3 regions of the Rhizobium sp. NLR10b genome follow, and region 3 is predicted to be linked to each of the others. Evidence: predicted binding sites of a transcription regulator. Region 3 holds the regulator's gene; each other region holds the start of a gene.
What was found. Region 3 encodes LexA, which represses DNA repair genes until DNA is damaged. Its sites were predicted from a motif close to TGTTCNNNNTGTGTTCNG; they were not measured.
Positions count from the first base shown of each region.

Region 1 (2,267 bases), on a different contig from region 3:
CGGCAGCCGCAGCGACGACAGCGGCAACCCACTCGCAGCCCTGCCGGTCTCGCCGCGTGGGATGATGATCGTCTCACGATCGGTGGTTCTGGCGAGCGCATGCGCCGCGCCCCAGCTGTCTGCGACTGCCGCTCGCGCTCCGAGACCCCGGCCGCGCAGACGGTTGACGAGGCCGGACAGCATCAATTCCTCGCCGCCCTGAAGATGATCGGCGCCTTCGATGTCCATGACGATGCCATCAGGAGGATCCATGGCAACGACAGGAGAGTATTGTGACAATGCCCAGAGTGTCAGCCGTTCCAGCGCCGCGAGATCGGCTGCCGGATCCGCATCGATCATCATCAGGCCTTGGACCAATGCCTGCGCCTTGGCCGCCGGCGTGCCGAGACGAAGGCCGAGTTTGGTCGCTGCCAGATCAGCCGCGGCAATCCATCGCTTCGAACCACTCCTGGCGATCACCACCAGCGGCGTTTCAACCGATAGCGAAGGATCGTCCCGCCTGATCCGGTCGGTCGGCAGTGTCGAAAGAAAGACAGATACGACCCTGGCCATCACATGCTCCGATGATGAATTCGCCTCCCTCCCCAGCTTTGACCCGCATCAGCTCCGCCAGCCAACGCGCCCGCCCGACACCGGCGACCGGCAACGGCTCGGACGGCAGCACCGAGATCCGCCAGCGGGTTGCCGCCGCCGTCGGCATGCCGAAATCCGACGCTTCTGTCTGGCGCCGCCAGCGGCGGATCACCAGGCCGAGCGTGCCCGACTTTTCCGCCGCGAGTTGCAGCCGGCGCGAGGCCGTCATCGGCAGGCGCACCAGTTCGGCGACGACGGCGCCCAATCCGCCATGACGCAACGCCTCCTCGAAGCTTGCGAGCACCGTCTCGTCCTTGTCGCATTCGACGAAGATGACGCGGTCGGGATGGAGCCCGACCTGAGCAAGGGCGGGAAAGAAAAGATCGAAGCGGGTGAGACACCAGAACACCTTGCCGCTCGTGCGAGCGGCGATGCCGCCGATGAAGAGTGCTGCCGCCGCCCCGTCGATCGCCCCATTGCCGCCGCCGGCCACTTCGTGCAGCGCGCCATAGGCGAGCCCACCTCCCGGCAGCTGCGCGTCAAGCTCCGGCACCCCAAACGGCAAAACACTGCGTTTGCGCGAGCCTACCCCTTCTAGGGTGGCGATTTTCTCGCGCAACTCGTCGAGAACGGCATTCGAAGTAGCGACGGCTGCGGTCATGATCTCCTTTACGGCAACCCGTTTTCGGCTTGAGATGATGAAATATGTTCTGTATTTGTTCTAAAAGCGAAAATGAGTCAATGCGCATGTGCCGCGCGGAAGTTGAACGATAGTGCCTATGGAGAAAATCCGTGAACGGATTCAATTCGATGGCGTGAATGGGAATTTTTTCACATGGCGCGACTGGAGCCTATCGAGGATCTGGATCCGAGACTGAGGGATCGTCGTGAGCCGATCATTGAATTCATCTGTCCGCAATGCGATCGCCACTGTACGCTTGAACGCAAGCTGTTGGTGAAAGTGTTTGGAGCCAGCATGACCTTCGCTGTGATCCGCCGCCGCATGGCAATGGGCTGCGAGCGCATGCAGACGCCGGAGGGTGACAAATGCGGCGCGTACTTCCCATGTTTGGCTGAGGGACCTGATGGAAGCTAGGCGATGACAAACGACGAAGGCAGCGAGCGGCCGCGTAAGATCGTTCACATCGACATGGATGCCTTTTATGCGTCGGTCGAGCAGCGCGACAATCCGGAACTCAGGGGCCTACCGGTTGCCGTCGGCTATCCTGCCGCCCGCGGCGTGGTGGCTGCCGCCAGCTACGAGGCACGCAAGTTCGGCGTTCACTCGGCGATGCCTTCGGTGACCGCGAAGCGCAAATGCCCCGACCTCATCTTCGTCAGACCTCGCTTTGACGTCTACAAAGCGGTCTCGTTGCAGATTCGCGCGATCTTCGCCGAATACACACCGATGATCGAGCCGCTGTCGCTCGACGAGGCCTATCTCGATGTCACGGAAAACCTGAAGGGCATGAAGATCGCCACCGAGATCGCCCAGGAGATCAGGGCGAAGATCAAGCAGGTCAGCGGCCTCAATGCTTCGGCCGGGATTTCCTACAACAAGTTCCTCGCCAAGATGGCATCCGACCTGAACAAGCCCAATGGCCAGGCTGTCATCACGCCGAAGAACGGGCCGGCCTTCGTCGAGGCCCTCCCCGTCAAGAAATTCCATGGCGTCGGACCGGCAACGGCCGAAA
Region 1 covers NZ_JABDWV010000008.1:293,874-296,140, reverse strand. The annotation lists gene HJB91_RS15990 (DNA polymerase Y family protein) at 1-552, opposite strand, end outside; gene HJB91_RS15985 (ImuA family protein) at 473-1,234, opposite strand; gene HJB91_RS15980 (hypothetical protein) at 1,409-1,669, shown strand; gene dinB (DNA polymerase IV) at 1,673-2,267, shown strand, end outside.
Region 1: the regulator LexA is predicted to act here: its motif matches at 1,280-1,297, upstream of HJB91_RS15985 (ImuA family protein).

Region 2 (2,267 bases), on a different contig from region 3:
CGGCTTTCGATCAGCGATTGGCGGAAGCGGGCAAGTGCGTTGGCCATCGTGCCGATCTCATCCTTGCGGTTCAGGCTGCCGATCTCGCTGTCGAGCTTGCCGTCGGCGACGTCGCGAGTCACACCGGCAAGCCGCGCCAGCGGCGAAAACAGGAAATTGGTGACGAGCCCGGTCGCGATGGCCATGACGACGAGCACGCCGATGCCGATCATCGTCAGCAAAGTGGCGATCTCGATCGAGCCGGCATTGAGCTCGCTGAGCAGGACGCTCTCGACCACGAGGAAGCGGTCGCCGCGATAGTCGATGCCACGGACATAGGCGCGGGCCGCGCCATCCGCCCGGTCGAAATCAGCCACGATCATCGCGGAGCTAGCAAGCGCGTCCTTGATGAAAGTGAAGGGGGTGGCATCGAGGGTCGCAAGCTTCCCCCCGGCATCGAGGGCGATAGCGGAGCCATCGCTGGAGACGATCGCAGCCCGCGCGGTGCTGCCCTGCACGATGCCCTTGGCAAGAATGCTCGAGATGATGTCGTCGCGCACCTTGAACAGGATGATGCCCTTGGCGGCCCCGAGCTTGACGATGGGCACGGCATAGAAGATCGCGGGTTTACCGCTTGCCGCATCGACACGAAGGCCGGAGAAGCCCGTCGGCGCGGCGTCATCCGTCGCCTTGGCGGTATTCTCGACCGCCTTGGCGAATGCGATGCCGGCGCCGGTTGTCTTCCAGGCGTCCGACTTCAGATTCTCCGCGAAGTCGTCGTCCTTTTTGTAGGAATAGAGCACGCTACCGTCGAGATCGGCGATCAGCAGATCGCTGAAAGCGGTGTTTTCGAGGTCGCGGGCAACTTCGCCCTGCGTCTGCTCATGGTTTGAATAATAGAACCCGCTCGGCCCTTCCGGCTTCATCAGCTTCTCGCGCTGGTCGGCCGGGTTGGGATTGCCCGTGATGAAAACCTTCTTCAGCTCGGCGCGAGCATCCCCCGAAGTCTTCTGGATTGTCTTCCAGCCGCTCTTCAAGCTGGTGATCGACATCTGCAGCGCCTCGATGCGCGCGATGGAATTGGCCTGGTTCTCAAGCTGCGCCAGTTGGTCCTGCAACATGTCGCCACGGAAGATCAGCACGCTTTCCTTGGCCTTCAGCGCCTGCTCGTCGGATATGCGGCTGCTGGCGAAATAGGCAAGCACGTCGATGACCGCGATCGACAGCACGGTCAGCAGGATGAAAGTGGCAATGACCTTGAAGGACAGGGACTGAAATCTCTGAGCCATATACAATGAACCCTTCTGAACGGCGCCTGCCAGCCTGGGCACGCGGTGCATCCCCGGCAGGCTGACCTGTCAACAGAACATCGGGGACTTATTCTTGTGGAACGAAGCCCCTCGCACATTCGATGAACTAGAATTCAGGCATCTCTTTTAATTCGCGGTAAATGCGCGCTCTAAAACCTCAGGTGTTTTCGGTTTGTTCACATATCGATGGCACTTATTTCGCAATCGCTATAGGTTGAACCATGCAAAATACGATTCGCATCATTGGCATTGATCCCGGCCTCCGCCGCACAGGCTGGGGAATCATCGACACTTTAGGCAATTCCCTGAAATTCGTGGCATCGGGAACGGTGACCTCCGATGGCGACATGGACCTCGCCTCCCGCCTCTGCCAGCTGCATGACGGGCTCGCCGATATCGTCCACGCTCACAGGCCCGATGAAGCCGCCGTCGAACAGACCTTCGTCAACAAGGACGCCGTGGCGACCCTGAAGCTCGGCCAGGCCCGCGGCATCGCCATGCTGGTACCTGCACGCGCGGGACTGCCGGTCTCTGAATATGCGCCCAACGCCGTGAAGAAGGCGGTCATCGGCGTCGGGCACGGAGAAAAGCAGCAGATTCACATGATGTTGAAGATTCTGATGCCGAAGGCCGAATTCAAGGGCGATGACGCCGCCGACGCCTTGGCGATCGCCATTTGCCATGCCCACAATCGCGGCGGCCACCGGATGCGCCAAGCGTTGGCAGGATAAGGCGTTCTTGACATGTTCCTGCGGTAAGGATAATTCTTACTTTGAAGGAGCCTCTGATGCGTGTCACATCCAAAGGTCAGGTCACTATTCCCCGCGATCTCAGGGAGCTTGCCGGCATCGAGACCAACAGCGAGGTCATTTTCTCGATTGAGGGCGGCAAGCTCGTTCTCTCGCCGAAGAACGGCAAGCAGGAAGTCGAGGATAGAGGTCGGCTGGACCGTTTCATCGAGACGATCCGTCGTCTGGA
Region 2 covers NZ_JABDWV010000005.1:272,458-274,724, reverse strand. The annotation lists gene HJB91_RS10250 (methyl-accepting chemotaxis protein) at 1-1,268, opposite strand, end outside; gene ruvC (crossover junction endodeoxyribonuclease RuvC) at 1,511-2,020, shown strand; gene HJB91_RS10240 (AbrB/MazE/SpoVT family DNA-binding domain-containing protein) at 2,077-2,267, shown strand, end outside.
Region 2: the regulator LexA is predicted to act here: its motif matches at 1,452-1,469, upstream of ruvC (crossover junction endodeoxyribonuclease RuvC).

Region 3 (2,267 bases):
CGGTCGGATTCGGCCTCGATCTGGTGATTGCGGTTGCCAAGACGGTGTCCGGCTGGGGCGGCGATATCGGCATCGGCCGCTTGCCCGCCTGGTATTTCGCAGTGGCGGTGGCAGGCTTTCTGCTGCTGACGCTGCTGCGCACCCGGCTGCGCCATGTCGGCACATCCATCATCGCCGTCTCGACACTCACCGTACTGCTGCTGCCGGCTCCCCGCCCGCCGGATCTGGTGATTTCGGAGGATGGTGGTCTGGTTGCGGTCGTTGCGGCTGAGGCAATCGCGTCCAACCGTGAAAACCCGCCGGATTTCATCTTCGACCAGTGGCAGCGAGCGCTGGTCCTGCCGACACATGTTCCACCGAAGATGCTGGATGGTCCGGCTATCCCGCCGGAAGGAGAAGACCGCCGAGTCAGGCTTTCCCGCGATCAGCAGAACGAAGCGAGCGCAGCGATGCGGGCAGCCGCAGCAGGCGGTGAAGCAAACCGGTTTTCCTGCGTCAAGAAGGCGTGGTGCACATCACGACTCGGCAATGGCCATATCGTCACCGTCATCGACAATGCCGCCTATCTCGGCCCGGCCTGCGATACGGCCGATATCGTCGTGACCTCAGTCCGCCTGCGTTTCAACAGCTGCCGTTCAGGCGGGACGCTCTTCACCGGCGAGACGCTCCGCAGGACCGGTTCCGTCGAATTGCGCTTCGCCGATGCCGGCCTGCAGGTCGCAACCGCATTCGAGGCGCTATCGCGGCCATGGATGCGCCATCGCGCCTATGATTGGCGCAAAGACAGTTTTACCGAATCCGGTCCGGCTGCTGTCAGTGATAACGGCGAATGAGGCCGACGAGCTTGCCCTGCACCTTGACGCGGTCCGGCCCGAAAATCCGGGTCTCGTAAGCCGGGTTGGCGGCTTCCAACGCGATCGAGGCGCCCTTCCGGCGGAAGCGTTTCAGCGTTGCTTCCTCGTCGTCGACGAGGGCAACGACGATGTCGCCGGGACTTGCGGTGCTGCCGTTGCGGATGATCACGGTGTCGCCGTCGAAGATGCCGGCGTCGATCATCGAATCGCCCTTGACCTCCAGCGCGTAGTGCTCACCGGAGCCAAGCATGTCCGCGGGAATGATGATGTCATGCGTGTTGTTCTGGATCGCCGAGATCGGAACGCCGGCGGCGATTCTTCCCATGACCGGCACGGAGACAGAGTTGCCGTTGTCGGCGACCGGCTTTGCGGCAGCGGGGGCGGCGACCGGCTGGGGTTTGCCGAGGCTGCCCTCGATGACGCTCGGCGAAAAACCGCGGCGCTGTTGCAGGCTGGGGTTATAGGCCTCCGGAAGCTTGATCACTTCAAGCGCCCGGGCGCGATTCGGTAGCCGGCGAATGAAGCCGCGCTCCTCGAGCGCCGTGATCAGGCGGTGAATGCCGGATTTCGAGGCGAGATCCAGGGCATCCTTCATTTCGTCGAAGGAGGGAGGGACGCCGGATTCCTTCATGCGCTCATGAATGAAAAGGAGAAGCTCCTGTTGTTTGCGCGTGAGCATCGACGTCAGACCCCTGATTGAAACAAATCCAGAACAGACACTATATGTTCCATATGTGTTCCGCAAGTAGCTAAATTTCCGTAAAACTTCGGGCCAACTCGTCGAGATTTTTAATTTCATTCGACGGGATTGGCGCACATCGCTTGCATTCGGGGAGGGGCTGTCGCACATCTTTGCCCCTTTCAGGAGGATATCATGAACGCGCATTCCGCCAAGTCGCATCCGCTGGATCACGTCGTGCTGCCGGTGGTCAATATCGATCTGGCGCGTGAGAGGCTCGGCAAGCTCGGTTTCACCGTCGCCGCCGATGGGCGCCATCCCTTCGGAACGGAGAATGCCTGCGTCTTTTTCGCCGACAAGACCTATCTGGAGCCGCTTGGCGTGGCGAGCGTCGAGGAGAGCGAGGCAGCGGCCCGCCACGGCAATGTCTTCATCGCCCGCAATCGCGCCTTCCGCTTCCGCTGCGGCGAGGAGGGATTGTCTGCGCTGGCCTTCCTCAGCGAGGATGCCGGCCTCGATCATAAGCGCTTTGTCAGCAACGGCGCGAGCGCCGGCGAGATGTTGCAATTCAGCCGGCCGATGCGGATGCCGGATGGTTCGGAGACCGTCGGCAGCTTCAAGCTGGCCTTTGCAGCTGATCTGCGCGCACCCGATTTCTTTCTCTTTACCTGCCAGCGCATCAATTCCTTCCCGACAGATCGCGCCGCGCTGGAGACGCATGCCAATGGCGTGAT
Region 3 covers NZ_JABDWV010000007.1:210,986-213,252, forward strand. The annotation lists gene HJB91_RS13770 (ComEC/Rec2 family competence protein) at 1-833, shown strand, start outside; gene lexA (transcriptional repressor LexA) at 814-1,533, opposite strand; gene HJB91_RS13780 (VOC family protein) at 1,729-2,267, shown strand, end outside.